DNA from 2 places in the Sphingomonas sp. PWP1-2 genome. Region 2 is predicted to be linked to the other one. Evidence: riboswitches for the same ligand, from Rfam matches in the RefSeq annotation. Region 2 holds a riboswitch; the other holds the start of a gene.

Region 1 (15,786 bases), on a different contig from region 2:
TGATCGCCGGCGGGGCGGCGATGGAACAGGCCGCGTCGCGCATCCTCACCGCGTTCGCCGATCGGCCGCACATCTTCAATCTCGGCCACGGCATCCTGCAGGACACGCCGATCCCGCATGTCGAGCAGTTGCTCGCCTATGTCCGGAGCGCGCGATGATCGGGATGCTCGGCAATGCCTATCCGTGGATGAAGGCAGCGCATCTGATCTTCGTCATCTTCTGGATGGCGGGGCTGTTCATGCTGCCGCGCTATCTGGTGTATCATCAGGAAGCCGCGATCGGCTCGCCCGAGGCGGCGCAATGGGTCGAGCGCGAAGCCAAGATCCGCAAGATCATCCTGACGCCTGCGATGGTCGTCGTCTGGGTGCTCGGCTTGACGCTCGGCGCCAATCTCGGGCTGTTCTCGGGCGCGAGTGGGCTCGGCTGGCTGCATCTCAAGCTGCTGCTGGTGGTGATCCTCAGCGGGTATCACGGTTGGGCGGTCGGCTATTCGAAGAAGCTGGCGGCGGGCAAGCCGACGCTCACCGGGCGGCAGCTGCGGCTGATCAACGAAGTGCCGGCGGTGCTGGTGACGTTCATCGTCATCCTCGCGATCGTCCAGCCTTTCTGAGGTCCTGAAGCCCTCTGCGCGTGGGACGCGACGCGTGCGGAGGGCGACCGATAATCGCGCTCTCAGCACTTGCGCAAAAACCGCCAAGCCTTGACGCGCCGCGCGCCGGATCGTATCTCCAACGCCGTGTCACGATGCGGCGGGTCCACCCGCTCGGTCGCGGCATCCTTCCTCTAGCATCGTCGCGTATCTGTCGCCGACCGAAGCTCCCCCCTCGCATCTTCATGCCCCGGACGCCCTCCATGCATCTCAAAGACCTCAAGAACAAAAAGCCGGCCGAACTGGTCGCGATGGCCGAGGAGCTCGGCATCGAGAGCGCATCGACGCTGCGCAAGCAGGATCTGATGTTCGCGATCCTCAAGGTCCAGGCCGAAGAGGGCGAGGAAATCATGGGGCTCGGCACGATCGAAGTGCTGCCCGACGGCTTTGGCTTTCTGCGCAGCCCCGAGGCGAATTATCTCGCCGGCCCTGACGACATCTACATCTCGCCCAACCAGGTCCGCAAATTCGGCCTGCGCACCGGCGATACGGTCGAAGGTGAAATCCGCGGACCGAAGGATGGCGAACGCTATTTCGCTCTGACCAAGCTGACCGCGGTCAATTTCGACAATCCCGACGCGGTTCGTCATCGCGTCAATTTCGACAATCTCACGCCGCTCTATCCCGATGAGAAGCTCACGCTCGATCCCGCCGATCCGACCGTCAAGGACAAGTCGGCGCGCGTCATCGACATCATCTCGCCGCAGGGCAAGGGCCAGCGCACGCTGATCGTCGCGCCGCCGCGCGTCGGCAAGACGGTGATGCTGCAGAACATCGCCAAGGCGATCACCGACAACCACCCCGAGGTGTTCCTGATCGTCCTGCTGATCGACGAGCGCCCCGAGGAAGTGACCGACATGCAGCGTTCGGTGAAGGGCGAGGTCGTCTCCTCGACCTTCGACGAGCCCGCGACGCGCCACGTGCAAGTCGCTGAAATGGTGATCGAAAAGGCCAAGCGCCTGGTCGAGCACAAGAAGGACGTCGTGATCCTGCTCGACTCGATCACGCGTCTCGGCCGGGCCTACAACACCGTCGTCCCGTCGTCGGGCAAGGTGCTGACCGGCGGTGTCGACGCCAATGCACTGCAGCGTCCGAAGCGCTTCTTCGGTGCCGCGCGCAACATCGAGGAAGGCGGTTCGCTGTCGATCATCGCGACCGCGCTGATTGATACCGGCAGCCGGATGGACGAAGTGATCTTCGAGGAATTCAAGGGCACGGGTAACTCGGAAATCGTGCTCGATCGCAAGGTTGCCGACAAGCGCATCTTCCCGGCGCTCGACGTCGGCAAGTCGGGCACGCGCAAGGAAGAGCTGCTGGTCGATCAGAGCAAGCTGTCGAAGATGTGGGTGCTGCGCCGCATCCTCATGCAGATGGGCACGATCGACTCGATGGAGTTCCTGCTCGACAAGATGAAGAATTCGAAGACCAACGAAGATTTCTTCGACAGCATGAATCAATAGCCGAGTGCGGCCGGCGGCAGGCTGCCGCCGGACTCGCACCGGCTCGGCCGGCGGGCGCAATTCCGCGCCCGACCGACGGCATGGGCTTTGCCCATGCCCGCCCCGCCGACCAAATCCCTAAAGCAGCAGATCCCGCCGACCGCGCCGCTCGAACGCGAGCAGCCATTGCTTGGTGATCGGCCCCTCCCCCGCCGAATAGGCGCCGAGGCTTCCCGAGGCATTGACCACGCGGTGGCATGGCACCACGATCGGGAACGGATTGTGCGCGCAGGCCTGCCCGATCGCCCGCGCACTCGATCCAGCACGCTTGGCGAGTGCTCCGTAGCTTAGCGTATCGCCATACGGGATCGCGACCATTGCGGTCCGCAGCGCCTCCCCGCGTTCGGACGCTGCCGCTGACAAAGCCAGATCAAAGGTCGTTAGCGCTCCCGCAAACCACGCGGTCAGTTGCTCGGCGGCGGCACGTACGGGTGCGGTTGTCCCCGCGACGATCTCGCCCTCCCCGCCCAGCGTGATCGCATGGAGTTCGCGGTCATCGCCGCTGATCGTGATCACGCCGACGGGCGTTGCGATCCGGGCCATATCGCGCGCATACATGAGCAGACTATGGCGCCGGGCTCGTGCCGGCTCAAGCGGAGACGCCGTAATGAAGATCAACGTCGAGATCGATTGTACCCCCCAGGAAGCGCGTGCGTTCATGGGGCTCCCGGATCTCACGCCGATCCACGATAAGTATCTGTCGATGATGACCGATTCGATGGATGGCGTCGTTTCGCCCGACCTGATCGAAAACATGATGCGAAGCTGGGCGCCGGTCAGCGATGCGAGCATGGGACTGTGGCGGACGATGTTCGATCGCGCAGCGAAATAAGCCGTGGCGGACGACACGATCTTTGCCTGCTCGAGCGGCCCGCCGCCGGCGGCGATCGCGATCATGCGGATCAGCGGGCCGTCGGCGATGGCGGTTGCAGCGGCGCTCGCGGGGACCCTGCCGTCACCGCGCGTGGCGGGCGTGCGCGCCTTGCGCGATCCTGCCGACCGGCGATTGCTCGATCGTGCGCTGGTCCTGACCTTTCCGGCTCCGCGTACCGCGACGGGTGAGGATCTGGTCGAACTCCATCTTCACGGCGGGCGTGCGGTGGTGGCGGCGGTCGGCGATGTCCTCGCTGCGCAACCGGGTCTGCGCGCCGCCGAGCCGGGGGAATTCACGCGCCGTGCGTTGACCAACGGTGTGCTCGATCTGACCGAAGCTGAAGGCCTCGGCGATCTGCTCAGCGCCGAGACCGAGACGCAGCGTCGTGCAGCGCTTCGGATTGCGGAAGGCGGATTGCGCACCGTTATCGAAGACTGGTCGGACCGGTTGGTGACAGTGGCTGCGAGCATCGAAGCGCAGCTCGATTTCTCCGACGAAGACGATGTGCCCGACGAAGCGGTCGAGGCGATCACGACCAACATCGCAGGCATTGCGGATGCGATGGCTGCGCTGCTCGCAACGCCCCCGGTCGAGCGTCTGCACGACGGCGTACGCGTGGTGATAGCCGGGCCCCCCAATAGTGGGAAATCGACGCTCCTCAACGTGCTCGCGGCGCGCGATGTGGCGATCGTCTCGCCATTGTCGGGGACGACGCGCGACCGGATCGAGGCCGCGGTCACGCGTGGGGGGATCGCCTATCTGCTGACCGATACTGCCGGTCTGACGGATACGCCCAACGACATTGTCGAAGAGATCGGCATTGCGCGTGCCGAGGCGGCGATGGGCTCGGCGGATATCGTGCTGTGGCTGGGCGACACCCCGCCTGCCGATCCGAGGCATATCGCGGTACACGCGCGTGCCGACCTGTCGTCGCGCTCGTCCCCTCCCCCTTTCGCTGAGCTCGTTGTTTCGGCAGAGACCGGGGCTGGCATAGCCGGCCTGTGGGCGCGGCTTGCCGCGGAGGCGAAAGCGCTGCTCCCCGTCGCCGATGCGATTGCGACAAATGATCGGCAGCGGTCGTTGCTGCGCGAAAGCGAGCAGCATCTCCGCCAGGCGGGTCAAGGCGATTTGCTGATCGTCTCAGAGGAAGTGCGCTGCGCGATGCGGTCACTCAACGCGATCACGGGGCGCACCGGAACCGAGGACGTGCTCGACGCGATCTTCTCGCGCTTCTGCATCGGCAAATGATGTTCCACGTGGAACACGGTCGGCTTTGACAGATCGCGGCGAGCCATTTAGCGCGAAGCCATGAACGATTTCGACGTCATCGTAGTGGGTGGCGGACACTCCGGCACCGAGGCTGCCGCCGCGGCGGCGCGCCGCGGCGCACGGACCGCATTGATCACCTTCGATCCTGCGAAAGTGGGCGCGATGTCGTGCAACCCCGCGATCGGGGGTCTCGGCAAGGGGCATCTTGTCCGCGAGGTCGATGCGTTCGACGGCCTGATGGCGCGCGCGACCGATGCGGCGGGTATCCACTACCGAATGCTCAACCGCAGCAAAGGCGCAGCCGTTCAGGGCCCACGAGTGCAGGCGGACCGACGCCGCTACGCGGCAGCGATCAACGCGATGCTAGCACAGCAAGCAGGGTTGGAGATTATCGGTGGCGAAGTCGCCGGTCTCCTGCTGAGCGAGAGCGGGAGCGTCGCAGGTGTTCGCCTAGCCGATGGTACGGTACTTCATGCACGCGCCGTGGTGCTAGCAACTGGCACCTTCCTCGGCGGGCGGATGTTCTGTGGTGAGGAACGCTCCGAAGGTGGGCGTGTCGGGGAAGCGGGCGCGTCCTTGCTCGCGCAGCAGCTTCGCGCTGCCAACCTGCCGATGGCGCGCCTCAAGACCGGGACGCCGCCACGGCTCGATGGCCGCACGATCGACTGGGCGCGGCTGGCGCAGCAGGAAAGCGACGCCGAGCCGTGGACCATGTCACCCGTTTCGAAGCATCGCCCCCTGCCCCAGCTTCACTGCGCGATCACGCGGACGACGCCGCAGACACACGACATCATTCGCTCCGGGCTCGACCGGTCGCCGCTGTTCGGCGGTGCGATCGCGGGGGCAGGCCCCCGCTATTGCCCCTCGATCGAGGACAAGATCCATCGCTTTGGCGACCGCGACGGCCATCAGATCTTCCTCGAACCCGAGGGCCTCGACGATCCGACGATCTATCCCAACGGCATTTCGACTTCGCTGCCCGTCGATATCCAGGCGGCGATGCTTCGCTCGATCCCCGGGCTCGAGGCCACGACGATGCTGACGCCGGGATACGCCGTCGAATATGACCACATCGACCCGCGCGCGCTGGATGCCACGCTGGAGGTCCGCGCGCTCGAAGGTCTGTATTGCTGTGGGCAAATCAACGGAACGACTGGATATGAAGAAGCCGCCGGCCAAGGGTTGATGGCGGGGCTCAATGCAGCGGCGCGCGCGCTCGAGCGGCCCGAGATCGTGCTCGACCGAGCATCGTCGTATCTCGGTGTGATGATCGACGATCTGGTGCTGCAAGGCATTACCGAACCCTATCGCATGCTCACCGCTCGCGCCGAATATCGGCTGCGATTGCGCGCCGATAATGCCGAGACACGCTTGAGCCCGATAGCGGCTGAGATTGGGTGCTTGTCGCCCGCGCGGATCGAGCGGCTCGCGGATCGGATCGAGCGCCGTGGCGAAATCGAACGGGTGCTCGACCAGACGGTGCCAAGCGAAACGCTCACGACGCGCGGTGCGGTGATCGGCAGCGATCCCGAACGTCGATCGGGCGCCGCATGGCTACGCGTGGCGGGCGTGACGCTCGAGATGGTGGCCCCAGACCTCCTCGAACGCATGGATGCCGATCTGCTTGCCGAAGCGACCGAGGACGCGCGCTACGCCCCCTATCTCGCACGGCAGGAGTCCGAAGTTGCGGCGATGCGGTCGCATGACACGATCGCCGTTCCCGATGGCTTGCACTTCGCGACCGTCCCCGGGCTATCGAGCGAGATGATCGAACGGCTCGAGACCGCACGCCCCGCGACGCTCGCAGCGGCGGGTCGCATTCGCGGCATCACCCCGGCGGCGCTGACGGCGATCCTCCTGCAGATACGAAAGAAGGCGGCGTGACCGAGGACGAAGCGCGGGACTGGGTCTCGCAGCACTTTGGCGCTGACGGGCTCGCGGCGATGCGACAGCTCGTCGAGATCGTTACCGCCGAAAGCGCGCAGCAGAATCTGATTGCACCCTCGACGCTGGGCGCGATGTGGACGCGCCACATTGTCGATTCCGCGCAGCTGCTGATGCTCGCCCCCAAGGACGACGGGGTATGGCTCGATATCGGGAGCGGTGCCGGTTTCCCAGGACTGGTTGTTGCAGCTCTTACCGATCGACCGGTCTGGCTGGTCGAGCCGCGTCGACGTCGCGCAGACTTCCTGACGCAAGCGGCGGAGGCGATGGGGGTCGGCGATCGCGTTACGGTGAAGTGTGCGCGGATCGAGGATGTCCTTGTCGATGCAAGGATTATCTCGGCGCGGGCCGTCGCATCGTTGGACAGTCTTTTCGCCTGGGGCGCGAAGTGCGCATCTTCCGCAACGTGCTGGATTCTGCCAAAAGGGCGGACGGCGCTGGCAGATGTCACCGCCGCGCAGCTAGCATGGGACGGGGTGTTTCACGTGGAACACAGTATCACCGATCCCGACTCGCTGATCGTTCTTGCATCAGGGGTAACACGCCGATGAACGTCATTGCCGTCGCGAACCAGAAGGGCGGTGTCGGAAAGACGACGACCGCGATCAACCTCGGCACTGCGCTTGCTGCGACCGGGCTGCGGGTTTTGCTGCTCGATCTCGATCCGCAAGGCAATTGCTCGACGGGGCTTGGGATCGCGCGCGCCGACCGGCATCACTCGACCTATGACATTCTGCTCGGCGAGACATCGATCGACGTCGCGGCAATGCCGACGTGCGTCCCCAAGCTCGACATCGTACCGGCGACGGTCGACCTCTCGGGTGCCGAAATCGAGCTGGTCGAATATGAAGAGCGCACGCATCGCCTGTCGCGCGCTCTCGCCCGCTCGGATCATCGCTGGGACGTCGTGCTGATCGATTGTCCGCCGTCGCTCGGTCTGCTGACGCTCAATGCGATGGTCGCGTCGAATTCGCTGCTCGTCCCGCTGCAGTGCGAATTCTTCGCGCTCGAAGGGCTCAGCCAGCTGTTGAGCACCGTCGAGCGGATCCGCGAGCGCTTCAACCCCGCGCTGTCGATCATGGGTGTCGCATTGACGATGCACGATCGTCGCAACCGTCTGACCGACCAAGTCTCGAACGACGTTCGCGCGGTGCTGGGTCGCGTGGTGTTCGACACGGTGATTCCGCGCAACGTGCGTTTGTCCGAGGCGCCGAGCCACGGCTTGCCGGCATTGATCTACGATTATCGCTGCCCCGGCTCGGAAGCCTATATCGCGCTCGCGCGTGAGCTGATCGCGCGGCTGCCCGCCTTTGATACCCCGCAACCTGCAAGGGCCGCATGACCGACTCGACGCCTCCGATTGCACGCCCGAAGCCGCGTTCGGGATTGGGCCGCGGCCTCAACGCCTTGATGGGAGATTTGGCGCGCGAAGAGCCCGTCGGTGAAGGCAAGGAGAATGCCTCGCCGGGTGTGCGCTCGCTCCCCGTCGGCTCGCTGACGCCGCATCCGGGCCAGCCGCGGCGGCACTTCGACGAAGCCGCACTCGAGGAACTCGCGCAATCGATCGCGCTGCGCGGGGTGTTGCAGCCAATCGTCGTGCGGCCGCACGGCACCGGCTATCAGATCGTCGCAGGCGAGCGCCGCTGGCGCGCTGCCCAGCGTGCGCGGCTGCACGAGGTGCCGGTCATCGTGCGGGCGTTCGATGATACCGAAACGCTCGAAGTCGCGCTCGTCGAGAATATCCAGCGGCAAGACCTCAATGCGATCGAAGAGGCCGAAGCGTATCATCGCTTGATCGAGGATTTCGGTCACACGCAGGAAGCGCTAGGCAAGCTGGTCAACAAGTCGCGCAGCCACATCGCCAATCTGCTGCGTCTGCTCGAGCTGCCGACCCCGGTGCAGGAGCGCGTCGTCAATGGTGCGCTGACGATGGGGCATGCGCGCGCGCTGATCGGCGCGCCCGATGTCGAGACGCTGGCGGACCAGGTCGTCGCGCGCGGTCTGTCGGTGCGCGATACCGAGCGTATGGCGCGCGCTGCCAAGCCTGCGCCGCGCGGCCAGCGCGACAGCGAGGGGCGAGATCCCGATCTCGCGGCGCTCGAGCATCAGCTGGCCGATCTGCTGGGCCTGTCGGTGCGTGTCGCGCACAGCGCCAAGGGGGGCACGCTGACGCTGTCCTATTCGACGCTCGATCAACTCGACATGGTGTGCCAGCGGCTGACCGGCGAGCGTATCTGATCCGCGGCCGGCGGACACTTCGGGCGTCCGCCGGACCGGCAGGTCACTCGGTCGCGGGCAGGTAGAGCTCGCTGCCCTTTGCTTTGAACGTGGCGCTCATTTCAGCCATGCCCGCCTCGGCCTGCACACCGCGTGCGAACGCGGCGCGGTCGGCGTCGGCCTCATCGACCATCGGCGTTGCGGCGAGGAAGCCGTCCGCCGGCTGGTTCTGCTTCGCCGCAAAATCGCGCACTTCCTGCGTGATCTTCATCGAGCAGAATTTCGGCCCGCACATCGAACAGAAATGCGCGGTCTTTGCGCCCTCCGCGGGGAGCGTCTCGTCATGATAGAGTTCCGCCGTATCGGGATCGAGCGACAGGTTGAACTGGTCGCGCCAGCGGAATTCGAAGCGCGCGCGGCTGACCGCATCGTCGCGCATCTTGGCGGCGGGATGGCCCTTGGCGAGATCGGCGGCGTGCGCGGCAAGCTTGTAGGTCACCACGCCGACCTTGACGTCATCACGATCGGGGAGTCCGAGATGCTCCTTCGGCGTGACGTAGCAGAGCATCGCGGTGCCATACCACCCGATCATGGCCGCGCCGATCCCGCTGGTGATATGGTCATAGCCCGGTGCGATATCGGTGGTGAGCGGCCCGAGCGTATAGAAGGGCGCCTCGCCGCACACTTCGAGCTGCTTTTCCATATTCTCCTTGATCTTGTGCATCGGCACATGGCCGGGGCCTTCGATCATCACTTGGACGTCGCTCTTCCAAGCGCGGTGGGTGAGTTCGCCGAGCGTGTAGAGCTCGCTGAACTGCGCTTCGTCGTTGGCGTCGGCGATCGAGCCAGGTCGCAGGCCGTCGCCGAGCGAGTAGGCGATGTCATACGCCTTCATGATCTCGGTGATCTCGTCGAACCGCTCGTAGAGGAAGCTCTCCTTGTGGTGCGCGAGGCACCATTTCGCCATGATCGATCCGCCCCGCGAGACGATCCCGGTGACGCGCTTCGCGGTCATCGGGATATAGGCGAGCCGCACGCCGGCATGGATCGTGAAGTAATCGACGCCCTGCTCGGCCTGTTCGATCAGCGTGTCGCGGAAGATGTCCCAGGTGAGGTCCTCGGCAACGCCGCCGACCTTTTCGAGCGCTTGGTAGATCGGCACGGTGCCGATCGGCACGGGGCTGTTGCGCAGGATCCATTCGCGCGTGTCGTGGATGTTGCGGCCAGTCGACAGGTCCATCACCGTGTCGGCGCCCCAGCGGATCGACCAGACCATCTTGTCGACCTCGGCCGCGACGTTGCTCGCAACGGCGGAGTTGCCGATATTGGCGTTGATCTTGACCAGGAAGTTGCGGCCGATCGCCATCGGTTCGGATTCGGGATGGTTGATGTTGTTGGGAAGGATCGCCCGCCCCCGCGCGATTTCGTCGCGGACGAATTCGGGCGTCACGTAATCGGGGATCGATGCGCCGAAGTCCTGGCCGTCGCGGATCAGCTTTTCCTTGGCGGCAGCGCGCCCGAGATTCTCGCGGATCGCGACATATTCCATCTCGGGGGTGATGATGCCGCGTCGCGCATAGTGCATCTGGCTGACATTGGCGCTAGGCCTGGCGCGCAGCGGGCGTTTAACGACATTGGGATATTGCGGTAAGCCAGTCGAACGATCGGGGCCGCTCAAGCCATTGTCTTCGGGGCGAATTTCGCGCGCAGTGTATTCCTCGACGTCGCCGCGTGCGAGAATCCAGTCGCGCCGCAGCGTCGGCAAGCCGACGTGGATATCGATCCGCGCTTTGGGGTCGGTATAGGGCCCCGACGTGTCGTAAACGCGTAGCGGCGGCTCGCCACACGATGGTTCAAGCAGGATCTCACGCATCGCGACGCCTGGCCCGGGAATTGCCACCGAGGGCACGTAGATCTTGCGTGAGCCACGGATCGGGCCAGTCGTCACGCCGATTTCGGTACGCGCCGGGATATCTGCCATGCTCTTCGCTCCAAAATCGCAAGGAGCAAAGACGGTTTCCGGGCGGCCACCGCTCCCTCCCTACGCCCGTATTAACGGGATCAGGTTGATGCGGGTCGGGGGCTCGTGCCCCCCTCTCAGCCGCCGAACAGCAGCCCCCCGGGGAATGGCGTCAGTCTAGGCGCTCGCGCGCCGCGTGCAACTAGTTTGCGGCGCTGGTGCGGATGTTGCCATTGAAACCATTGGGGAAGAAGCCCCCGCCGACCACGGCGTTCTTGTTGAGATAGACGACGTTGAGCACTTGGCCTGCGGTACGGCCGTAGACCAGGCCGTTGGCATCGACCGGAACGAGGTTGGATGTCGTCGCGGTTCCGGTAATGCCCTGATCGATGTCGCTCGTACCATCGAGGCTATCGCGCGCGTCGCTGATCAGGTTGGCATTGACGCGCAGGCTCGGGGTGGCGAGGCCCTTCGAATAGAGCACGGTCCGGATCAGGCCGGCGTGGTAAGCCTCGGTCGCGAGGATGCCCGCAGCGGCATCGAGCAGCAACGTCGTGTTGATCGTCTGCGCAGCGCCCTTGTATGCGGTCACGCCGACATCTTCGAAGATGAACGCACCGAGCAGGAAGTTCTCGTCGCTGGCGTAAGGGTCGAAGGTGCCGTTGACGCGATCGACGACGCCATTGGTGGTTGCGATCCCGGCGGCGCGCGCGGCGGCCGAGAAGGCGCCATTGGCGCCACCATCGATGTTGATCGACGGCATCGCAACCGCCGCAGCACCAAGTGCCGAACGCAGGAAGGCGACATGGGCGACTTCGTCGGCGGCGATCTCGACCGCATATTGCTGGACGATCGGATCGGTGAAAGTGACCTTGCGGCCGCCCGTCACGGTGCCTTGGACGGTCTGGTTGCCATCGCCCTTGGCGATCAACGCATTGGGCAGCCCTGCGCCGGTAACGGCAAAGCTGTAGAACTGCGCTTCGAGATATTCGAGGTTGAGCGCGAAGTTGAGCGTGTCCTGATCCTGCAGCGTGCTGGTCGAGCTCGGGCTCGGCGTCGGCGTTGCGGTCGCCGTCGCGCCTGGATCGGTGCTCGTCGAGCCGCTGCCGCCGCAGGCCGACAGCAGCGATGCGCCGCCAACGGCGAGCGAGGCGACGCCAGCGCTGCGCAGGAAATTACGGCGCTCGGCGCGGCGGCGTTCGCCGGCGTCGAGAACCTGCAAGAGGATGTCGCTATCGATCACTGGGGAACTCCCGTTCGGGCAAGCTGGAAGGCGTCAGGCTGAAGGTATCGGGCGGCTCAATTCGCGGTGCTGGTCACGATGGTGCCATTGAGCCCATTGGGGAAGAAGCCCCCCTTCGCGACAGCCAGACTGTTGAGGTAGACGATATTGAGCACGTTCCCGGTCGAGCGGCCATAGGCGATGCCGTCGAGCCCGGTGGGGACGATGTTCGATGCCGTCAGGCCGTTGAGCGCGGCGAACTGGCTGTTCGCGACGACTGCCGAGGCAATGCCCTGATCGTCGTCCGAGGTCCCGTCGAGCTTGTCGCGAACGTCGGAGATCGCGCCCGCCGCAGTGCGCAGCGACGGCGTCGCCAGGCCCTTGCTGTACAGCACGGTGCGGATGATCGAGGCATGATAGGCCTCCGCGGCGAGGATGCCCGCCGCCGCGTCGATATAGGCCTTGGTCGTCAGCAGCGAGGCCGCGCCCTTATAGGCGGTGACGCCGACATCTTCGAACAGGAAGGCGGCAAGCAGGAAGTTCTGGTCGTTGGCGTAAGGGTCGAAAGTGCCGTTGACGTTGTCGACCGCGCCGCTTGCATTGGTCGCGAGGCCGGCGGCGCGCGCAGCGACCGTGAAGGCGCTCGTGGCGGTGCTGCCGATGTCGATCGCGGGCTGCGCGACGGCGACGGTGCCGAGCTGGCTGCGAAGGAAGGCGACGTGCTGCGTTTCGTCACCGGCGATCTCGCGCGCATATTGCGCGACGAGCGGATCGCTGAAGCTGACCTGGCGGCCACCCGTGACCGTTCCCTGCGTCGTCGTGCTGGCGCTGCCCGGGGTGAGCTGGCTGTTGGGCAAGCCCGTACCGAAGACGGCGTAGGAATAGAATTGCGCCTCGAGATATTCGAGGTTGAGCGCGAAATTGAGGATGTCGGTTTCCGACGTCGCCTGCGCCGATGCGCTGGTCCCGACCGCGACGGCGGCGGCGCCGACGGCGGCGACCGCACCGGCTCCAAGGGCTGTGCGGAAGAATTCGCGGCGCTCATTCCGACGGTCGGCGCGGGCTTCGAGGCGCTCGATCAGCTGGTCTTCGGTGTCGGTCATTGGGGCGAACCCTTTTGCTGGAAACGCTATAGTGCGGCGCTGGCGTGGCACCTCGCGCGCGACGGCGCAAGACCCGAATAGCTGGAGCGTCGGCCATTCCCGACGATCCGCGCGCAAACGAAAACCCGCCGTGGAACCACGAGTTGTGTTCCACGGCGGGTCCTGAACCTGCGCTGAATTGCGCCGGGGTTAGAAGGTGTAAGCGAGCCCGACGGCGCCCAGCCACTGGTTGGGCGAGCCGGCGATGCGAACGATCGGGGCGTAGGAGAAGTCCCCCAGCGACCGCGAATAGGTACCGCCGGCGACGACCTTAACGCCGTGGAGCAAATTGCCGGTCAGCGAATAGGTCGCGAAACCGCCGACCGAATAGTTCTTCCAGCCCGAGCGTGCCGCGTACGTCGGAAGGCCGCTCGCGAGGCTCTGCGTCGGCGTGATGCTGAAATAGGTGTCGGCATAGCCCTGCCCGACATGCTGTGCCGAGGCGAGGATGCCGACCGCGGCCTTGCGGCTGAGTGGCGTCAGATAGGTGAAGCTCGGCTGCCAGATCCCGCTATTGTGCGCGCCGGTCACGCCCTTGCGATAGCTGACCGACACCGAGATCTTGTCATACGGGCTGGTGATCACGCCGGTCTTGCCGATGCCGATATAGCCACCGAGCTCGAGCGCGGTGCTGCGCTTGCCGAGTGCGCGGACGCGGACGTCGTCGATGTTCTTGATGCTCGAGCGGTCGAAATTGATCACGCCGATCGGACCGAATTGCAGATCGATCGACTGGCCCGGGCGGTTCGGGATCAGATCGATGCTGGCACGGTTGCCGATCACCGAGAAGTTGAAGCCCTTGACCGAGCCGATCGCGGCGGGTGCCGGCACGAAGCGATACTCGTTCGAGCCGTCATAATCGGGAAGGTAGGCGCCACCGATGCCGACCGTGACCGAATCCTTGTTGAAGTCGGCGGCGATCTGGTCGTTGTCCGCCGGGGCGGGCGGCGCGCTTTGCGCAAACGCCGGGGCCGCACTGGCGATCAGCAGGGTGGCGGCGGATATAAGAAAGCGACGATCGATCACGGGGTAGCTCCAGAATCTAAGGATTTGGGGCCGTAACGCTCGCGCAACGCTTTGGGTCCGAAAATGTAAGCTAGAGCAGATAACGCATTTTGATCTGTTGCCGATCTGCATCACCTGTCAGCGTGAAGCGGGCCGCAGCAAAGCGCGGCGGGCCAAAGCTCACTGCCGGATTACGAGAAAAACCAAAGCCTTCGCGCGGAATTCCTGCGAAGGTGTCGAGCTTGCGGTTGTTGTTCTCGTCATGGATCACCGCGACGGCATAATCGCCGTGCGTCAGCCCATCGAAGCGCAAGCTGCCGGCTGTCGCGGGTATGGAGCGCGTCACGGCCTGCGCATCGTCGATGCACGCGGGGAAGTTCTGCGGGTCGGCGGTCAGGCAGACGCGGACCGATCCCTTGTGCGACCGCAGATTGGTGAGATCGACCGACAGGTCACTCGTTGCCACCGCCCCCGGCAGCGCCAGCAACACCACCGCCGACGCGCCGCCGACGCACGCGAGCCTGCGCATGCGCTTTGACAAAATCGCCGACACCTTTGTCGGTGCCGCAGAGCCGATCCCAGAAACGGAAATAGAGACCATAATTTCCTCGATAGAGATCGTGGTGCCGTTGGTGATGGCTGGCCGTGATCAGCCATGCCCCCAATGGTCCATTCCACATGAACCGGGGAAAGACTTCCCAACCCATATGATTGGTAACCCCCATAACCGTCATGATCGCGAGGACCAAGCCGAGGCAGCCGATATTGATGGGAATAAGGAAGACAAGTAGCGGAATTATCACAGCGCCGGCGATCGCCTCGATCGGATGGAACGCCATCGCCGCCCACGCCGTCGGCGGGCGGCTGTCGTGATGCACCGCGTGCGCGAGCTTGAACGCGCGCGGCGTGTGCATCCAGCGATGCGTCCAATAAAACCACGTGTCGTGCGCGATCAGGTACAGCAGCACCGACACCGGCGCATACCATAAGGGGTAGCTGTGCAAATCGGTGTAGATCCGCGTCCAGCCGAGATTCTGCCATCCCCAGGCGACGACGCCCGCCGGCACGCCGTAAATCACCGCCGAGGCAAGGCTCCAGCCAATCTCGCGACGGATCTGCGGCGTCAGGCCGTCGTAGAGGCCGGGATGCCTGACGCGCGTTGCCGCGGCGAATGCCCCCGAGACGATCAGATAGCGCACGCCGACGATCAGCGACATGACGAGCGTGGCGGCGAGGATCGCGAGCAACATTCCTGCGGTGTAGCGCAGCCAGCCCCGCAAGTCAGGGAGATTCGCCGCACCGGCCAGCGTCTGCGGCGCGTCCCACGATCGCCCGCTGCGCTTGCACCTTGCCACATTTCGGCTATCGCAATGGCTATGCCAGAGACTCTCTCCTGCGACATCGCCATCGTCGGTGGCGGGCTTGCCGGTGGGTTGATCGCCCTGGCGCTCGCCAAGCAGCGGCCCGAGCTCGACGTGCGGATCGTCGAGCGATCCGATCGCTTCGGTGGCAACCATCTCTGGTCGTTCTTCGCCAGCGACGTGCGCGATGCCGATCGCTGGATCGTCGCGCCGCTCGTCAGTTATGGCTGGAAAAGCTATGACATTGCCTTTCCGGCGCACCGCCGGACGCTCGACAGCGCCTATTATTCGATCGAATCCGAGCGGCTCGATGCGACGCTGCGCGCCGAATTGCCGGCACACAGGCTGATGACCGGTCGCAAGGTGCTCGCGGCGGGACCGACCGCAGTGGTGTTCGCCGACGGCGACCGGCTCGAGGCCAAGGGCGTGATCGACACGCGCGGGCCGGGCGATCTCGGGCTGCTCGATCTGGGCTGGCAGAAGTTTGTCGGGATCGAGTTCGAGCTGGATACGCCGCACGGGCTCACGCGTCCGATCGTGATGGACGCGACGGTCGAGCAGATCGACGGCTATCGCTTCGTCTACACACTGCCGCTGTCGCCGACCCGGCTGTTCATCGAAGACACCTATTACAGCGACACCCC
Region 2 (15,786 bases):
GCAGGGACATCTCGCAAAGCTCGGTCGCGCGCTTCCTCACCGTCGACACCAGCCATCCGGGATCGATCGTCCGCGCCCTCGACATGGCGCGCAACAATGCGCGCGCGGTGCGCACCGCGCTGACCAAGGAGGCCTGGACCGCGATCAACGGCGCCTGGCTGATCTTCGACAATCGCTCGAGCCCCGGCGGCGCGATGGCGACGCTCAACCTGGTCGAGGCGGTAAAGGCCGAGACGCGCGGGTTCGAGGGCGCGGTGCACCGCATGCTGCGCAACCAGACGACGTGGTTCATCCGCCTGGGCCAGGCGATCGAACGTGCCGACAACACCGCACGGCTGCTCGACGTCAAATATCATATCCTGCTGCCCAAGGGCGAGTCGGTCGGCGGTGTGGTCGATCGCGACCAATGGACGACGATCCTGCAGACGGTGTCCGCAGTCACCGCGTATCGCTGGCTCTATTCGGAAGGGTTGAAGCCGGCGAACGTCATCGACTTGCTGATCGCACGCTCCGAACTGCCGCGCAGCCTCGCCGCCTCGGTCGAAGAAGCCGTCGAGATCCTCAATTTGCTCGCCAAGCGTACCGGCCTGCACGGCGAGGCCGACCGGATGGCGCGCACCCGCCAGCAACGCTTGGCTCGCACCAAATCGGGCGAAGTGATCGCGCGCGGGCTGCACCAATATCTGCAGGGCTTCATCGCCGAGAACGACAATCTCCACATGGCCGTCGGCCGCCAGTTCAAGTTCAGCTGATGCGGCTCGCGATCGATCACCGCACGACGTATCGCTTCACCAACCCGCAGGCGCGGCTGACCCAACTGCTTCGGTTGACCCCGGAAGATACGCACGACCAGTCGGTCGCAGGGTGGAACTTGCACGTCGATTGCGATGCACGGCTGCGCTATGGGCGCGACGGTTTCGGCAACCGCACGACGATGCTGTATGTCGAGGGACCGCTCGACAGCATCGAGATCCATGTCTCGGGCGAGGTGCTGACCAACCGCTCGCACGGGATCGTGCATGGCGGGCACGAGCCGTTGCCGCCCGAACTGTTCCTGCGCGAGACGGCGCTGACCAAGCCCAATGCCGAGATCGTCGGCTTTTCAAGCGCGATCAGCGAGACCGATCCGGTCGCGCGGCTGCATGCGCTCAATCTGGCGGTGCACAGGCGCTTCGCGCTGTGTCGCGGGCGTCCGGTCGCAGGCCGCACCGCAATCGAGGCGTTCGCCGAAGGCAAGGTCAGCGCGCGCGATCTGGCGCAGGTGTTCGTCACCGCGGCGCGGACGCTCGGCGTGCCGGCGCGTTATGTCTCGGGCTACAGCCCGTCGTGTATCGAGGTCGGGGATGGTCGCCCCGCGCCGCACGGCTGGGCCGAGGCGCATGTGGCAGGGCTCGGATGGGTAGCGTTCGATCCGTGCACGGGCCTCTGCGCCGACGAAGCCTATGCGCGCGTGGCCGTCGCGCTCGATTCGGCAGGGGCCGCACCCGTCGCCGGATCCCGGTTGGGCGAGGGCGACGAGGTGCTCGACGTCGACCTCCATGTGGATCGCGCGGCGGGGCAATAACCCCGCGATCGGATCAGCGCGTCGTTACCATCTGCTCGGCCATGATCGCGTATTTCTCGGCGGGCGGCGAATAGACCGCATCCTCGTCGACCAGCAGGCCCCAGCCTTGCGGGCCGAGCACTTCGATCGGACGATAGCGGATCTTGTACGCCATCCGCGGCGAGCCCTTCACCCAATAGCCGAGATAGACATAGGGCAGCCCGACGGCACGTGCGCGCAGGATGTGATCCATGATGATCATGTTGCCGAGCCCCGGGCGATCGGTGCTGTCGGAGTCGAAGAAGCTGTAGATCATCGACAGCCCGTCAGAATGCTGATCGGTGAGGCATGCACCGATCAGCTTGCCGCGCTCGCCGTGGAGCGACGGCTCGCGATATTCGACGATGAAGCTGTTGACGGGCGAATGCTCGACCATGTCGGCATAATCGCCTTCGTCCATCTCGGCCATGCCGCCGCCGGGATGCCGCGATGCGAGGTAGCGGCGCAGCAGCTGGAATTGCTCGTCGGTCGCCCACGGACGGCAGGCGGAAACTTCGAGATCGGCATTCTTGCGCAACTGCTTGCGCTGCGTCGCATTCGCCTCGAAGTCCGAAACGACGACGCGGACCGAGACGCACGCGGTGCAGCCCGAGCAGCTCGGGCGATACGCGACCGACTGGCTGCGGCGAAAGCCGATCCGGCCGAGCGCATCGTTAAGATCGCTCGCTTGCTCGCCGCGCAACTCGGTAAACACCTTCCGCTCCTGGCGACCGGGCAAATACGAGCAGGGCGACGGGCTGGTGACGAAGAATCGTGGAAAGCGGAATGGCGCTGTCACCGCGGAGGGTCCCTTGAATAATCGTGTCCTGCCGCCCCGGCGGCCAGTTCGCACCGCCGTTATGAATCTTCCCGAACGTGATGAAAAGCGGCTTTACCAATATTGGTGGTTAATGCCGCATTTGCTGAATCGATTCAGCGCGCTGGCAATAAAATGCACCGATCCGGGCCCCTGCGATAGAGTCGCGGGACTCGGTTGGCCGCACGCCAGATTCGTTTCGTCACGCGAGTTCGACGGTACTCACTTCATAGCCCCCGGCGCGCAAAGCGGCGATGAGCCGGTCGAGATGCGCGCGGTCGCGCGTCTCGCATTCGACATCGGTGATCAGGCCCTTGGCGGGGAGCGTCGTGAAGACGCGCTGATGATAGATCTCGATGATGTTGACGCGTTCGGCATCGAAGATCCGCGCGACGTTGAACAATGCGCCGGGCTGATCCTGCAGCCGGATCCGCAATCGCGCGAGCCGGCCCGAGCGCGCGAGATCACGCAGCAGGACGTTGGCGAGCAGCCGCGTGTCGATATTGCCGCCGCACAGCACGACGCCGACGGTCTTGCCGGCGAAGCGCTCGGGATGCTGGAGCAGCGCGGCGAGGCCGGCTGCGCCCGCACCCTCGACCACGGTCTTCTCGATCTGCAGCAACAGGCTGACGGCGCGTTCGAGATTGCGCTCGCTGACCAGCACGATGTCGTCGACCAGCGCCTTGACCATCCCCGAAGTGATCCCGCCGGGCTCCTTGACCGCGATGCCCTCGGCGAGCGTATCGCCCGCGCACGGCATTGCGGTGCCGTTGATGCGGTTGAACATCGACGGGAACAACTCGGCCTCGACGCCGACGACTTCGATCGGATGGTCGGCCGCCGCAGCGACCACCGCCATGCCCGAGATCAGGCCGCCGCCACCGATCGGGGTGAGGAAGGTGTCGATGCTCGGCACGTCCTGCAGCATCTCGATCGCGCACGTGCCCTGGCCGGCGATCACGCGGACGTCGTCGAACGGATGGACGAAGGTCAGCCCGCGCTCGCCTTCGAGCTCGCGGGCGTGCGCATAGGCCGCGTCGAACGTGTCGCCGAACAGCACGACGGTCGCGCCGTGGCCCTCGGTCTGCGTCACCTTCACGGTCGGCGTGTTGGTCGGCATCACGATCGTCGCCGGGATGCCGAGGCGATTGGCGTGATAGGCGAGGCCCTGCGCATGGTTTCCGGCAGACGCCGCGATCACGCCGCTTGTACCCGCGGGCAGTTGCAGCAGCGTGTTGAGCGCGCCGCGCTCCTTGTACGCAGCGGTGAATTGCAGGTTCTCGAACTTGAGATAGACCGTCGCCCCGGTCAGCTCGGACAGCGTCTTGCTGATGAACGTCGGCGTCCGCACGATCTGATCGGCGATCCGCGCGTGCGCCGCCTGGACATCGGCGAGGGTGACGGGGAGGGTTTCGGGCGCGGGGCGGGGATGAGTAGCCATGCCGCCGCCTAGACCATCTGGCGCGACGAAGGAACATTGCTTATCGCATTGCGCATGCAGACCAAGTCCTTCGCCCGTCGCGCCGCATTCGTCCTCGCGGCGCTCTCGCTCCCGAGTGCTGGCTTTGCCGATGGGTTGATCGACAATGTCACCGGCATCACGCTCGACAAGGACGGCAAGGTCCTTCGCTTCACCGGCCTGCTGATCTCGCCCGAGGGCAAGGTCGTCAAGCTGCTAGCCGACAGCGAGAAGCGCCCGGTCAAATTGGACTGGCGCGCCGACGAACATGGCAAGGTGCTGCTCCCCGGCTTCATCGACGCGCATGGGCATGTCATGGAATTGGGCTTCCGCGCGCTCGAGCTCGATCTGTCGGGCACCAAGTCGCTCGACGAGGCCAAGGCGCGGATCGCAGCTTACGCTGCCGCCAACCCCGAGAAGAAGTGGATCATCGGCGGCGGCTGGAACCAGGAGGTGTGGGCGCTCGGCCGCTTCCCGACTGCCGCCGATCTCGACGCGGTGGTCAGCGATCGCCCGGTCTGGCTCGCGCGTGCCGACGGGCATGCGAGCTGGGGCAACAGCGCCGCGCTCAAGGCAGCAGGCGTCACGGCCAAGTCGGTCGCGCCCGCGGGCGGGCGGATTGAGAAGACCGGCCCGCTACCGAGCGGCGTGTTCGTCGATGCGGCGCAATCGCTGGTCGAGAAGGTCGTGCCGCAGCCGCAGCCCAAGGAGCGCGACGTCGCCTTCCTCAAGGCGCAGGAGATCCTGATGTCCTACGGCATCACCGCGACCGCCGACATGGGCACGAGCATGGACGACTGGCTGGCGTATCGCCGCACCGGCGACGCGGGCAATCTGCGCGTGCGGATCATGAGCTATGGCATGGGGGTCGATACCGCAGTGCGGATCGGCGGCGCCGGGCCGACGCCGTGGCTCTATGGCGACCGGCTGCGGATGGGCGGGGTCAAGCTCTATGCCGATGGCGCGCTCGGGTCGCGCGGCGCTTGGCTCAAGAAGCCGTATAGCGATGCGCCGGGGCAAACGGGGGCGGGGTTCATGTCCGACGACGTGATCCGCAATTACATGAGCCGCGCCGCGCTTGATCATTACCAGGTCGCGGTCCATGCGATTGGCGACCGCGCCAATGCCGAAGTGCTCTCGGCGATCGAGGACATGGCCGATACGTACAAGGGCGATCGCCGCTGGCGGATCGAACATGCACAGATCGTCGATCCGGTCGATCTGCCGCGCTTCGGCAAGAACGGCATCATCGCCTCGATGCAGCCGACGCACCAGACGAGCGACCGCGCAATGGCCGAGGCGCGGCTCGGGCCCGATCGGCTCGCCGGTGCCTATGCGTGGAACTCGATGCTGAAGAACGGTGCGACGCTCGCCTTCGGATCGGATTATCCGGTCGAGAAGCCCGATGCGTTCGCGGGCTGGGCGGCGGCGTTCACGCGGCAGGATGCCGATGGGCAGCCGTTCGGTGGTTGGCGCCCCGAAGAGCGCATCACCCGCGAGCAGGCGTGGTGGGCGTTCACTGGGGGCGCGGCCTATGCCGGCTTTGCCGAGGACAAGCTCGGGCGCCTGGGCGTCGGGCAGCGCGCCGATTTCATCATCGTCGACCGCGACCCGCTGCTCGCTTCGCCAACCGAATTGCGCGCGACCAAGGTCGAGCAGACCTGGATCGGCGGCGCCAAGGCGTGGAGCCGCAAGTAAAGAAAAGGCCGCGACGTCCCCCGATGTCGCGGCCTGTCTCCCGCCGCAGCGGGAGCGGTAAACTGTTGGGCGATCAGGCGACGGCCGCGGGTGCCATCATCTCGTCGGCCTCGCGCAGCACATAGCCGCGGCCCCACACGGTCTCGATGTAATTCTCGCCTTCGCAGGCGAGCGACAGCTTCTTGCGCAGCTTGCAGATGAAGACGTCGATGATCTTGAGCTCGGGCTCGTCCATCCCGCCATAGAGGTGGTTGAGGAACATTTCCTTGGTCAGCGTGGTGCCCTTGCGCAGGCTCAGCAGCTCGAGCATCGCATATTCCTTGCCGGTCAGATGGACGCGGCTGCCATCGACTTCGACCGTCTTGGCGTCGAGATTGACCGCGAGCTTGCCGGTGCGGATGACCGACTGGCTATGGCCCTTCGAGCGGCGCACGACGGCGTGGATGCGCGCGGTGAGTTCTTCGCGGTGGAACGGCTTGGTGACGTAATCGTCGGCGCCAAAGCCGAAGCTGCGGACCTTGCTGTCCATCTCGTTGATCCCCGAAAGGATCAGCACCGGCGTCTGGACGCGCGCGACGCGGAGCTTTTTCAGCACGTCGTAGCCGTGCATGTCGGGCAAATTGAGGTCGAGCAGGATGATGTCGTAATCGTAGAGCTTGCCGAGATCCAAGCCTTCCTCGCCGAGGTCGGTCTTGTAGACGTTGAAGCCTTCGGCCGTCAGCATGAGCTCGATCGCCTTGGCGGTCGTCGGCTCGTCCTCGATCAACAATACGCGCATCTGGCGGTCCCCATTGCTTACCAGACGATCGGAGCTCCCTGCGGCCCGATATGCCTGACACAAACCATTAACCTGATCAGTGATGAAGGCAAAAGGTTAATTTCGCATTAATCGGCCTGAATCCGCGATTCGCGGGGTGATTCGGCATCGTCTGTGAGGTCCTCGCCGAGCACCTCGCGCAGATACAGGCTGCGCACGAGCGAGAATCCGACCACCAGCAGTCCCGCCGAAAAGAAGAGCCCGAACAGCCCGAACACGAAGCCGATCGCAATGATCGCGAACACCGTGATCGCGGGCGGGATGTCGATCACGCGGCTCTGGACATAGGGCGTGACGAAGTTGGTCTGGATCACGCGGACGATCGCATAGGTGATCAGCGTGCCCATCAACGGCGCCGTACCCGCGGTCGCGGCAAGCCCGAGCGCGGGAAGCATTGCAGCGGTAGGCCCGACATAGGGAATGAATTCGCTAAGGCCCGCCAGCAGCCCGAGCGCCCACGCCGAGGGCACGCCAGCGATCCACAGCCCCGTGCCGACGAGCAGACCCATCGAGGTCATCCCGATCAGCTCGGCGCGCAGCCACAGCCGCAGCGTCGTGCCGACATCGACCAGCGCATCGGCAAACGCCGGGCGCACCGATGGCGGCACGAGCAGCAACGCGCCGCGCTGATAGACGTCGGGGTCGGCGGAGAAGAACAGGGCGCCGACGAGGAGGAGGATGCAGTTGAGCAGCAACTGGCCGCTGCCGCTCAGCAGGCCCCCGATGTCGCTGGCGACGCGCGATCCGGCGAATGCCGCCTTGACCGCTTCGACGATCTTCGCACCGACCGGCGATTGCGACATCCAGTGCGAAAGCTGGTCGAGCAGATGCGGCAATTGCGAGACGAGCTGGTTGATCTGCTGCGCGAATTCGACACCGAACAGCCACCCGAGAAACCCGATCACCGCGAGCACCGTGGTCACCGCGAGCGGCATCGTCGCGCGTTGCGGGACGACCCTGCCGTAGAGCTCGGCAATCGCGCGAATGGCGACCGCGCCGAGCATCGAGCCGAACGCGAGGATCAGCAGATTGCCCGCACGCCACACCGCCGCAGTGAGCGCGACGATCAGAATGACGATCAGGACCCGGCGGATGAACCGGGCATCGTCGGCATCGGGGGCAAGGCGCTTCACCCTTCGCGAACGCAAGGGTTGCGAACTTTCTCCGTCAAAAAGTCCATCAGCGCCTCGACGCGCGCGGGCCGGAGCGCACTTGGCGGGGTCACCAGATGCAGCGCGATCGGCGGTCCGTGCCAGTCGGCGAGCACGACCTCGAGCTTCCCCGAGGCAAGGTCGGGGCCGACAATGAAGTCGGGCAGCAAGCCGATGCCGAGTCCAGCGCGGAGCGCCGGGAGCAGCGCGTCGCCGCTGTTCGCCGATAGCGGGCCTCTCGGCCGCACGGCAGCTTCTGCACCACCAGGGCCGAAGAAGCGCCACGGTCCGGTGACGTTGGTATAGCCGAAACACGCATGTTCGCCGAGTTGCGCGGGATGGGTCGGTCGGCCCTCTCGCGCGAAATACTCAGGCGAGCCGACGATATGGATGGCGATCGGCCCAAGCCGACGCGCGCGCAGCGAACTGTCGGGCAGGTCGGCGATGCGCAGCGCGATATCGAACCCCTCGGCAACGATATCGACCTTGGCGTCGGACAGGATCAGCTCGATCTCGATGCCGGGATGGAGCAGGAGGAACTCGGCAACGAGCGGCGCGACGATCGCGAGGCCGAGCGTCATCGGTGCGCTCAACCGTACCAGCCCGGTCGGGGTCGTCGCGGCATCGTGCGCGGCTTCCTCGGCGGCGATCGCCTCGGCGAGAATCCGGGCGGCATGTTCCGCCAGGCCCTTGCCGGTCTCGGTCAAGGTCAGCCGGCGCGACGTGCGGTGGAACAGGGATTGCCCGAGATGCGCCTCGAGCCGCGTCACCGCTTTCGACACCGTCGCCTTCGAAACGCCGATCGAATCGGCGGCTCCACTAAAGGAGCGGTGTTCGACCACACTGGCGAAAATCGCCCAGGCTTCGAGATCGGGAAGACGCATTTGGTACCAGGCTCCAGGCGACGCGTTTCCTTACATGTCGAAACGATCGGTTTCCAGTGTTTCCATTTACCGCGCAATCCAAACGCCTATCTTGGTGCCAACGCAATTCCTTCGGGAGATCCGCAATGATCGAGAGACGTTCGTTCGAGAGCCTCGGCCATGCCGAGCATGGCTGGCTCAACGCCCGCCACCATTTTTCCTTCGCCAATTATTACGAGCCCGCCCGCATGGGCTGGGGCGCGATCCGCGTGTGGAATGACGACGAGATCGCCGCGAACAGCGGCTTCCCGCCGCATCCGCACCGCGACATGGAAATCGTCACCTATGTCCGCAAGGGCGCGATCACGCACAAGGATTCGATGGGCAATGAAGGCCGCACCGGGGCGGGTGACGTCCAGGTTATGAGCGCGGGGACCGGCGTGCGCCACGCCGAATACAATCTCGAGCCCGAGCAGACGACGATCTTCCAGATCTGGATCGAGCCGAGCCGCAAGGGCGGATCGCCGAGCTGGGGCGCCAAGCCTTTCCCGAAGGACGATCGTTCGGGGCAGTTCGTGACGCTGGCGAGCGGCTTTGCCGAGGACACCGATGCGCTGCCGATCCGTGCCGACGCGCGCGTGCTCGCAGCGCTGGTGCGGGCTGGCGAGACGATCACGCACGAAGTCGGCCCCGGGCGTCACGCGTATCTGGTTCCTGCGACGGGATCGGTCGAGATCGACGGCCAGACGTTCAAGGCGCGCGATGGCGCGGCGATGGATGGCGGCCAGACCGTCACGATCACCGCGCTCGAAGATTCCGAACTGGTGCTCGTCGACAGCGAGTGACGTACGCGTATCCCCCTCCCGCTTGCGGGAGGGGTTAGGGGAGGGGCGTGCCTCGGGCGCTACCCTTTCCTTTTCAGACTTCCCTCCCCCAACCCCTCCCGCAAGCGGGAGGGGGGCAAGTAAAAGAAGGATCTTACAATGACCAAAGTTCTCGTGCTCTATTACTCGTCCTACGGCCATATCGAGCAGATGGCCGACGCCGTCGCCGAAGGCGCGCGCGCCGGTGGTGCCGAGGTCGACATCCGCCGCGTCGCCGAAACTGCGCCGCAAGCGGTGATCGAAGCGGCGCACTTCAAGACCGATACCGCGCACGAAGTGATTTCCGGCCCCGACGCGCTCGCTGACTATGACGCGATCATCGTCGGCGCACCGACGCGCTTTGGTCGAATGCCGAGCCAGATGGCGTCGTTCTGGGATACCACCGGCGGGCTGTGGTTCGGCGGCAAGCTGATCGGCAAGGTCGGCGGTGCCTTCACCTCGACCGCGAGCCAGCATGGCGGGCAGGAGACGACGCTGTTCTCGATCATCACGAACTTGATGCATCACGGCATGACGATCGTTGGCCTCGATTACGGCTTCCAGGGCATGACCGGCGTCAAGGAAGTGGTCGGCGGCACGCCGTATGGCGCATCGACGATCGCCGATGGTGACGGCAGCCGCCAGCCGCATGCCGACGAGCTCGCCGGCGCGCGCTATCAGGGCAAGCGCATCGCCGAGACGGCGGCCAAGCTCAAAGCCTGAACCATTTGCGCCTCCGCCGCTCGACCGGAGCGATGATCGGCGGAGGCAGCAATTGCGGGAGCATGACGGGTGGCGGCACCGACGGTGGCTTGAGCCAGAGGTCGGATATGTCGGTCACCCGCGGGCTCGCCGGGTAGCTCGCGCGCGCGCGGCCGACCGCCAGGCGCGCGCGCGTCGCGCCAGGCACCTTCAGATTGGCGCCGACCCAGCGCCAATGCCACGGCTCCCACGTGACGCCTTGCGCATTGCCGATCGGGAACGACAGTTCGAAACCGAAGTCGGGCGCGTGGCTGATCAACCAGCGACCCGCGGGGGTCGTCGCGATGCAACTGTCGACATCGGCGCATCCCGCCGACGGCCGGATCGCGAAGTCGATCGCATAGCCCGTTGCGTGCTCGCTGAACCCCGGCGGCGCGACGGTCAGCGCGCGCATCGCCGGGTCGCCGCAATGGCCGCGTCGGCGATTGTGGCAAAAGACCGCGCGCTGGTGCGCAATCGAGCGGAAGCACGACAGGCCGCGGAGCGTCTTGCCTACGCTGGGCGTCAGCGCGGCGGCGGTCAGCATCCGCGCAAGGTCGGGCGCGGCATCGCGATTGATCACGCAAGGCTGGCCGACCGCGAAACCGGGCGGCGCCGCAACCAGATCGCCGCTTGCGACTTCAGGATAGGGCAGGTGGCCAAGCATGCGTCCGTCGGCCATCGCGGCGGGGAGGTCGCCGGGATAAAGGCTCGCCGGAACAGCCGTTTGGGCGAGCGTGGGGGAAGCCGCCCACGGCGCCAGCGCGATCCCCATCGCCCAAGTTCGCATCGCTCGCACGGCGCGGGCTCTGGCATGTCGGCGCTTGCGGTGGCAAGGGGGTGGGATGCTAGCCAATCATGTTCTTTTCCTCGACGGCGAGGCGCTTGTCATCGACAAGCCCGCCGGTCTCCCGGTCGATCGTCCGCGTGACGGATCGCTCTCCCTCGAAAACCATCTCGACGGGCTGACCTTCGCGTTCAAGCGCTGGCCGGTGCCGGTGCATCGGCTCGATCGCGACACGTCGGGCTGCCTGCTGCTGTCGCGCAATCCCAAGGCGCACGCGCGGCTGCAACAGGCGTTCGAGCAGGGTCTCGTGCGCAAGCGCTATCTCGCGGTGCTCGAGGGTGTGGTCGAGGGTGAAAGCGGGCTGATCGATCTCGCGCTTGCGAAGGTCAGCACCGAAGAGACCGGCTGGCGGATGGTCGGCGATCCGCTCGGCGCCAAGGGCAGCAAGGCATCGCGGACCGCGTGGCGCGTGCTGTCGATCAAGGACGGGCGCAGCTTCGTCGAGTTCATCCCCGAGACCGGCCGAACGCACCAGATCCGCGTCCATGCCGCCGAGGCGCTCGGCGCGGCGGTGGTCGGCGATCCGATCTACGGCAACGGGACCAAGGCGAACGGCGCCGCAACGCTGCTGCACGCCGCCGAATTGATGGTGCCACGGGCGGGCAAGGAGCCGATCATCGCCAAGGCGCCGCTCCCTGAGCGCTTCATCGCGGCGGGATTTACCGAGGCTGATGCCGCACCCGCGCAATAGCGCTTTCCTCGCGTGACCTGACCGACTAAGCCCCGCGCTCCCCGGGGGGCCGCTCATGCGCGGCTGAGAGGTGGGCTGCAGCCCACGACCCGCTGAACCTGATCCGGTTGATACCGGCGTAGGGAGGGCTGGCGGCAGACTCCGTTACCCCTCCGTGTAGGAGTGACGACGGATGACGCGAAGGCTTTTCACGACCGACGGCATCGCGCGCAGCGCGCTCGGCTTCGCGCTGCTGTCGAGCGCGATGCTCGCGGTCCCGGCGTTCGCCGAGGACAAGGATCCGCCCGGCGATATCGTCGTCACCGGCCATCCCGATCCCGAAGGCCTGCTGCCCGACCAGCACGCGCCCAAGGCGCAAAGCGCGATCTCGGCCGATTTCATCACCAAGCAAGCGCCCACGCTCAACGCGTTCCAACTCATCGGCCTGCTGCCCGGCGCGAACGTCTCGTCGAGCGACCCCTACGGCCTGTCGACCAGCTCGAGCCTGACGCTGCGCGGGCTCGGGCAGGACGAGATCGGCGTGCTGCTCGAAGGCGCGCCGCAGAACGACATCGGCTATTATTACGCCTATCCCGCGCAGTTCGCCGATGCCGAGAACCTCAAGCAGATCACGCTCGCGCAAGGTGCGGTCGATCTCGATTCGCCGACCGTCGGCGGGGCGGGGGGGCTGCTGTCGCTCACGCTCGACGATCCCAAGGCGAGCCCGCAAGCGCTCGTCAATCTCTCGCTCGGATCGTACGCCGCGCGGCGCGCCTTCGTGCGGGTCGATACCGGCACGATCGGCCGGACCGGGCTCAAGGCGTTCGTGTCCTATTCGAACATCCGCGCCGACAATTGGCGCGGTGCAGGGTTCGACACGCGCCAGCATGTCGACGCCAAGCTGCTCAACGAATGGGGCAACGGCAACCGCGCGAGCATCGCCGTGTCGTTCAACGATGCCAATTCCTCGACCTATCCCAGCCCGACGCTCGCCGACTGGAACGCCCAGGGGCGGGGGTTCAATTACGACCGCAGCTATAGCGCCGGGAACACCAATTACTGGCGGCTCCATCGCGCGCCGTTCCGCAACGTCTATCTTGCGGCGCCGCTGCATCTGGCGCTCAATGATCGGCTGACGCTCGACACGACGAGCTATCTCCAGTTCGGTTATGGCAATTCGCCCTACGGCACGGCGCTCTCGACCACCGGCAATTTCCTCGGCACCGAGGCGCTGGGGCCGGTCGCGCTGCCCGGCGCGGTCGACGGCACGGCGACCGTGCTCGGTAACTATACCGGCGACCAGTTCCGCGGCGGCACCGTCGCCAAGCTCACGCTGGCCGCCGGAGCGCACCGGATCACGGCTGGCCTGTGGTTCGATTACGGCAAGGACCGCGTGCTGCAGACCTATGGCGCGGTGCGTGCGGACGGGCGTCCGGTCGACCCATGGGGCTATCAGGAGACGGCGATCCGCACTGCCGATGGCCGCTTGCTCGCCTATGAGGATCAGCGCACGCTCACGGTGACCAAGGGTTTCTTCCTCGCCGACAGCATTACGCTCACGCCGCGGCTGACCATCGACGTCGGGTTCAAGGGCGTCAACTTGCTCCGCAATGGGCGCAATTATTTGCCCGGTCTGCAATCGGCGGTGCGCCGCGACAGCTTTGCCGCACTGCCGCGCGCGGCGATCCATTATCAACTCGACGACCGGCAGCAGCTGTTCGCCAACGTCACCACCAACTTCCGCGGCCCCAACGAATTCACGCTCTACAACAGCTATTACGGCGGTGTGCTGAGCACGCAGGGGACGAACGCGCTCAAGAACGAATATTCGGTCTCGCAGGAGCTCGGCTATCGCTACATCGGGCCGAGCCTGTCGGCGTCGGTGACCGCCTTCCATTACCATTTCCGCAATCGCCAGCTCGCCACCCTGGTCGATGTCGGCGGCGCGCAGGTCAATTCGACGCTCAACGCCGGCAGCCAGACGTCGTACGGCGTCGATGGCGAGATCGACTACCGCCCCGCCGCGGGGGTGAGCCTCTACGTCTCGGGCGAATATCTGCGCGCGCGGCTCGACAACGACCTGCCGGTCGGCGCGGATTTCCTGCCGACGCGCGGCAAGCATGCGGTATCGAGCCCGACCTTCCAGGCAGGGCTCGGCGGGACGTATGACGACGGCCGCTTCTTCGGCAGCAGCGCGCTGAAATATGTCGCGCGCCAATATGCCACCTTCGTCAATGACGAGAGCATCCCGGGCTATGCGACGCTCGACCTGTCGGTCGGCGTGCATCTGGCCGAGTGGCTCGACGGCAAGCGTACCGATCTGCGGCTCAATGCGATCAACGTCACCAATCCGCGCGTGCTGTCGGGCGTGGCGGCGGTGACCCCCAACGCGCGCGACACGATCGGGCGTCGCGGCAGCCTCATCGCCGGGGCAGCGCCGGCTTATTATGTCGGGAGCGGCGCGGCGCTGATCGCGACGCTGTCGCGCGTGTTCTGATCCCATGGCCGCGAGCGCCCCGCATCTCGTCCACGGCATGGGCACCACGCTCGAGCCGCCGACCTGGCCTGCCATCACGCATGATGACGCGGCTGCTGCGCTCTTGCGCTTCCCTGCGGCCGGGCAGCTAGAAGCGCTTGAGTGGCATTCGCCGCGGCCCTTCTCGGCGGCGGCGCGGGTGCGCACGACGCGCGGCATGTTCGTGCTCAAGCGGCACCATCCGGCGGTGCGGACGCCTGCCGGCCTGGCGGAGGAGCACGCCTTCATCGCGCATCTCGCCGCGGCCGGGATACCGGTGCCCGAAATCCTGCTGACCGACGCCGGGACGAGCGCGATCGCCGTCGGCGACTGGACCTACGAACTCCACCGTCAAGGCGCGGGGCTCGATCTGTATCGCGAGCGACTTTCCTGGACCCCGTTCCTCGCGGCCTCGCACGCGCATGCGGCAGGTGCGTCGCTCGCACGGCTACACGCAGCGTCGCGCGGCTTCGCAGCGCCGGCGCGCGCGGTGCAGCCCTTGGTGGCGAGCTTCAATATTCTTCCCAGCACCGATCCGTTGGCGGCCACCGAGGCCTATGTCGCGGCGCGGCCGGCGCTAGCGGCCTTCCTCGAACCGCGCGACTGGCGGCCGGCGGTGGTGCGACTGTTTGCCGAGCTCGGCCAGGGTGTGCCGGCAGCGCTGGCGGGGCGCGAGGCGCTGTGGACGCATAACGACTGGCATCCCTCGAACGTGCTGTGGAGCGCGGACGGCCAAGTCGCGACGGTGTTCGACTTCGGTCTCGCCGACCGGACCTGCGCGGTGCACGACCTCGCGACCGCAATCGAGCGCACTGCGATCGACTGGTTGGCGTTGGGGCAGGGGAGAGACGCGACGATCGGCCATCCCGAAACCGCGCAAGCGCTGCTCGCGGGGTATGCGACGGTGATCCCGCTCGACCGCGGTGAGGTGGCGGCGCTGCTGCGCGTGCTGCCGCTCGTCCATTTCGAATTCGCGCTGTCCGAGATCGACTATTTCGCGGGTGTCGTCGACGATGCCGAGCAGGCGAGTTTGGCGTGGGACCTGTATCTGCTCGGCCACGCCGACTGGTTCATCGCGCCACACGGACAAGCTTTCCTGAACAGCATCGAGCACGGGCCACTCGGCTGATGTCCGCGCTCGAGATCGTCGCTGTCATCGTCAGCTTTCTGGGGATCTGGCTGACCGCCGTGCGGCGGATGCTGTGCTGGCCGATCAACCTGCTGGCGTGTGCGCTCTACTTCAAGCTGTTCCTCGACGTTCGGCTCTATGCCGACATGGTGCTGCAAGCGCTGTTCGGCATCGCCATCGTGTATGGCTGGATCGTCTGGGCGCGCGGCAAGGAAGATGATGGCGACGTCGTGGTCGAGCCGCTGCGCGCGGGGCCTGCGGCAATCGCGCTTGCGGCGGGCGCGATCGGGGCGGTCACGATCGGGTGGGGCACGAGCCACTATACCGATGCGGCACTGCCGTGGATCGACTCCGGGCTGAGCAGCTTCAGCCTCGTCGCGCAATATTGGACGGCACGGCGACATCGCGAAAGCTGGCTGCTGTGGGTCGCGGTCGACGTGATCTATGTCGGCATGTTCGTGTTCAAGGGGCTGATGCTCACCGCCGGCCTCTATGCCGCGATGATCGTCCTGGCAGGGCTTGGCTATCGCCGCTGGCGGACCGCGCAGCGCGTTTGACGCTGCGACGGCGGGTAGTTCTTACCTAGCGCATGGCGCAAAAATACTAGGAACCGCGCATCGACCTCGCCGTTATA

Evidence for each region. Region 2 has a riboswitch for thiamine pyrophosphate ahead of ACP7C5_RS03630 (TonB-dependent receptor). Riboswitches for the same ligand answer to the same signal wherever they lie in the genome.
Region 1: linked by a shared signal. The riboswitch ahead of thiC (phosphomethylpyrimidine synthase ThiC) and the one ahead of ACP7C5_RS03630 (TonB-dependent receptor) in region 2 are both predicted to bind thiamine pyrophosphate.

Annotation. Positions count from the first base shown of each region.
Region 1 is NZ_JAFCXM010000004.1:343,230-359,015, reverse strand. Features, by position in the region: gene hemE (uroporphyrinogen decarboxylase) at 1-158, shown strand, start outside; gene ACP7C5_RS12705 (CopD family protein) at 155-610, shown strand; gene rho (transcription termination factor Rho) at 853-2,109, shown strand; gene ACP7C5_RS12695 (methylated-DNA--[protein]-cysteine S-methyltransferase) at 2,227-2,706, opposite strand; gene ACP7C5_RS12690 (DUF6489 family protein) at 2,756-2,980, shown strand; gene mnmE (tRNA uridine-5-carboxymethylaminomethyl(34) synthesis GTPase MnmE) at 2,984-4,270, shown strand; gene mnmG (tRNA uridine-5-carboxymethylaminomethyl(34) synthesis enzyme MnmG) at 4,331-6,175, shown strand; gene ACP7C5_RS12675 (16S rRNA (guanine(527)-N(7))-methyltransferase RsmG) at 6,172-6,786, shown strand; gene ACP7C5_RS12670 (ParA family protein) at 6,783-7,577, shown strand; gene ACP7C5_RS12665 (ParB/RepB/Spo0J family partition protein) at 7,646-8,473, shown strand; gene thiC (phosphomethylpyrimidine synthase ThiC) at 8,517-10,433, opposite strand; TPP riboswitch at 10,474-10,584, opposite strand; gene ACP7C5_RS12655 (ferritin-like domain-containing protein) at 10,615-11,655, opposite strand; gene ACP7C5_RS12650 (ferritin-like domain-containing protein) at 11,712-12,737, opposite strand; gene ACP7C5_RS12645 (MipA/OmpV family protein) at 12,927-13,802, opposite strand; gene ACP7C5_RS12640 (DUF2141 domain-containing protein) at 13,873-14,271, opposite strand; gene ACP7C5_RS12635 (sterol desaturase family protein) at 14,234-15,031, opposite strand; gene crtY (lycopene beta-cyclase CrtY) at 15,158-15,786, shown strand, end outside.
Region 2 is NZ_JAFCXM010000001.1:720,557-736,342, forward strand. Features, by position in the region: gene ACP7C5_RS03570 (alpha-E domain-containing protein) at 1-752, shown strand, start outside; gene ACP7C5_RS03575 (transglutaminase family protein) at 752-1,564, shown strand; gene ACP7C5_RS03580 (arginyltransferase) at 1,578-2,381, opposite strand; gene ACP7C5_RS03585 (threonine ammonia-lyase) at 2,602-3,840, opposite strand; gene ACP7C5_RS03590 (amidohydrolase) at 3,895-5,556, shown strand; gene ctrA (response regulator transcription factor CtrA) at 5,630-6,334, opposite strand; gene ACP7C5_RS03600 (AI-2E family transporter) at 6,442-7,506, opposite strand; gene ACP7C5_RS03605 (LysR family transcriptional regulator) at 7,503-8,408, opposite strand; gene ACP7C5_RS03610 (pirin family protein) at 8,534-9,232, shown strand; gene wrbA (NAD(P)H:quinone oxidoreductase) at 9,371-9,973, shown strand; gene ACP7C5_RS03620 (M15 family metallopeptidase) at 9,963-10,781, opposite strand; gene ACP7C5_RS03625 (RluA family pseudouridine synthase) at 10,837-11,529, shown strand; TPP riboswitch at 11,562-11,671, shown strand; gene ACP7C5_RS03630 (TonB-dependent receptor) at 11,702-14,005, shown strand; gene ACP7C5_RS03635 (phosphotransferase enzyme family protein) at 14,010-15,152, shown strand; gene pnuC (nicotinamide riboside transporter PnuC) at 15,152-15,709, shown strand.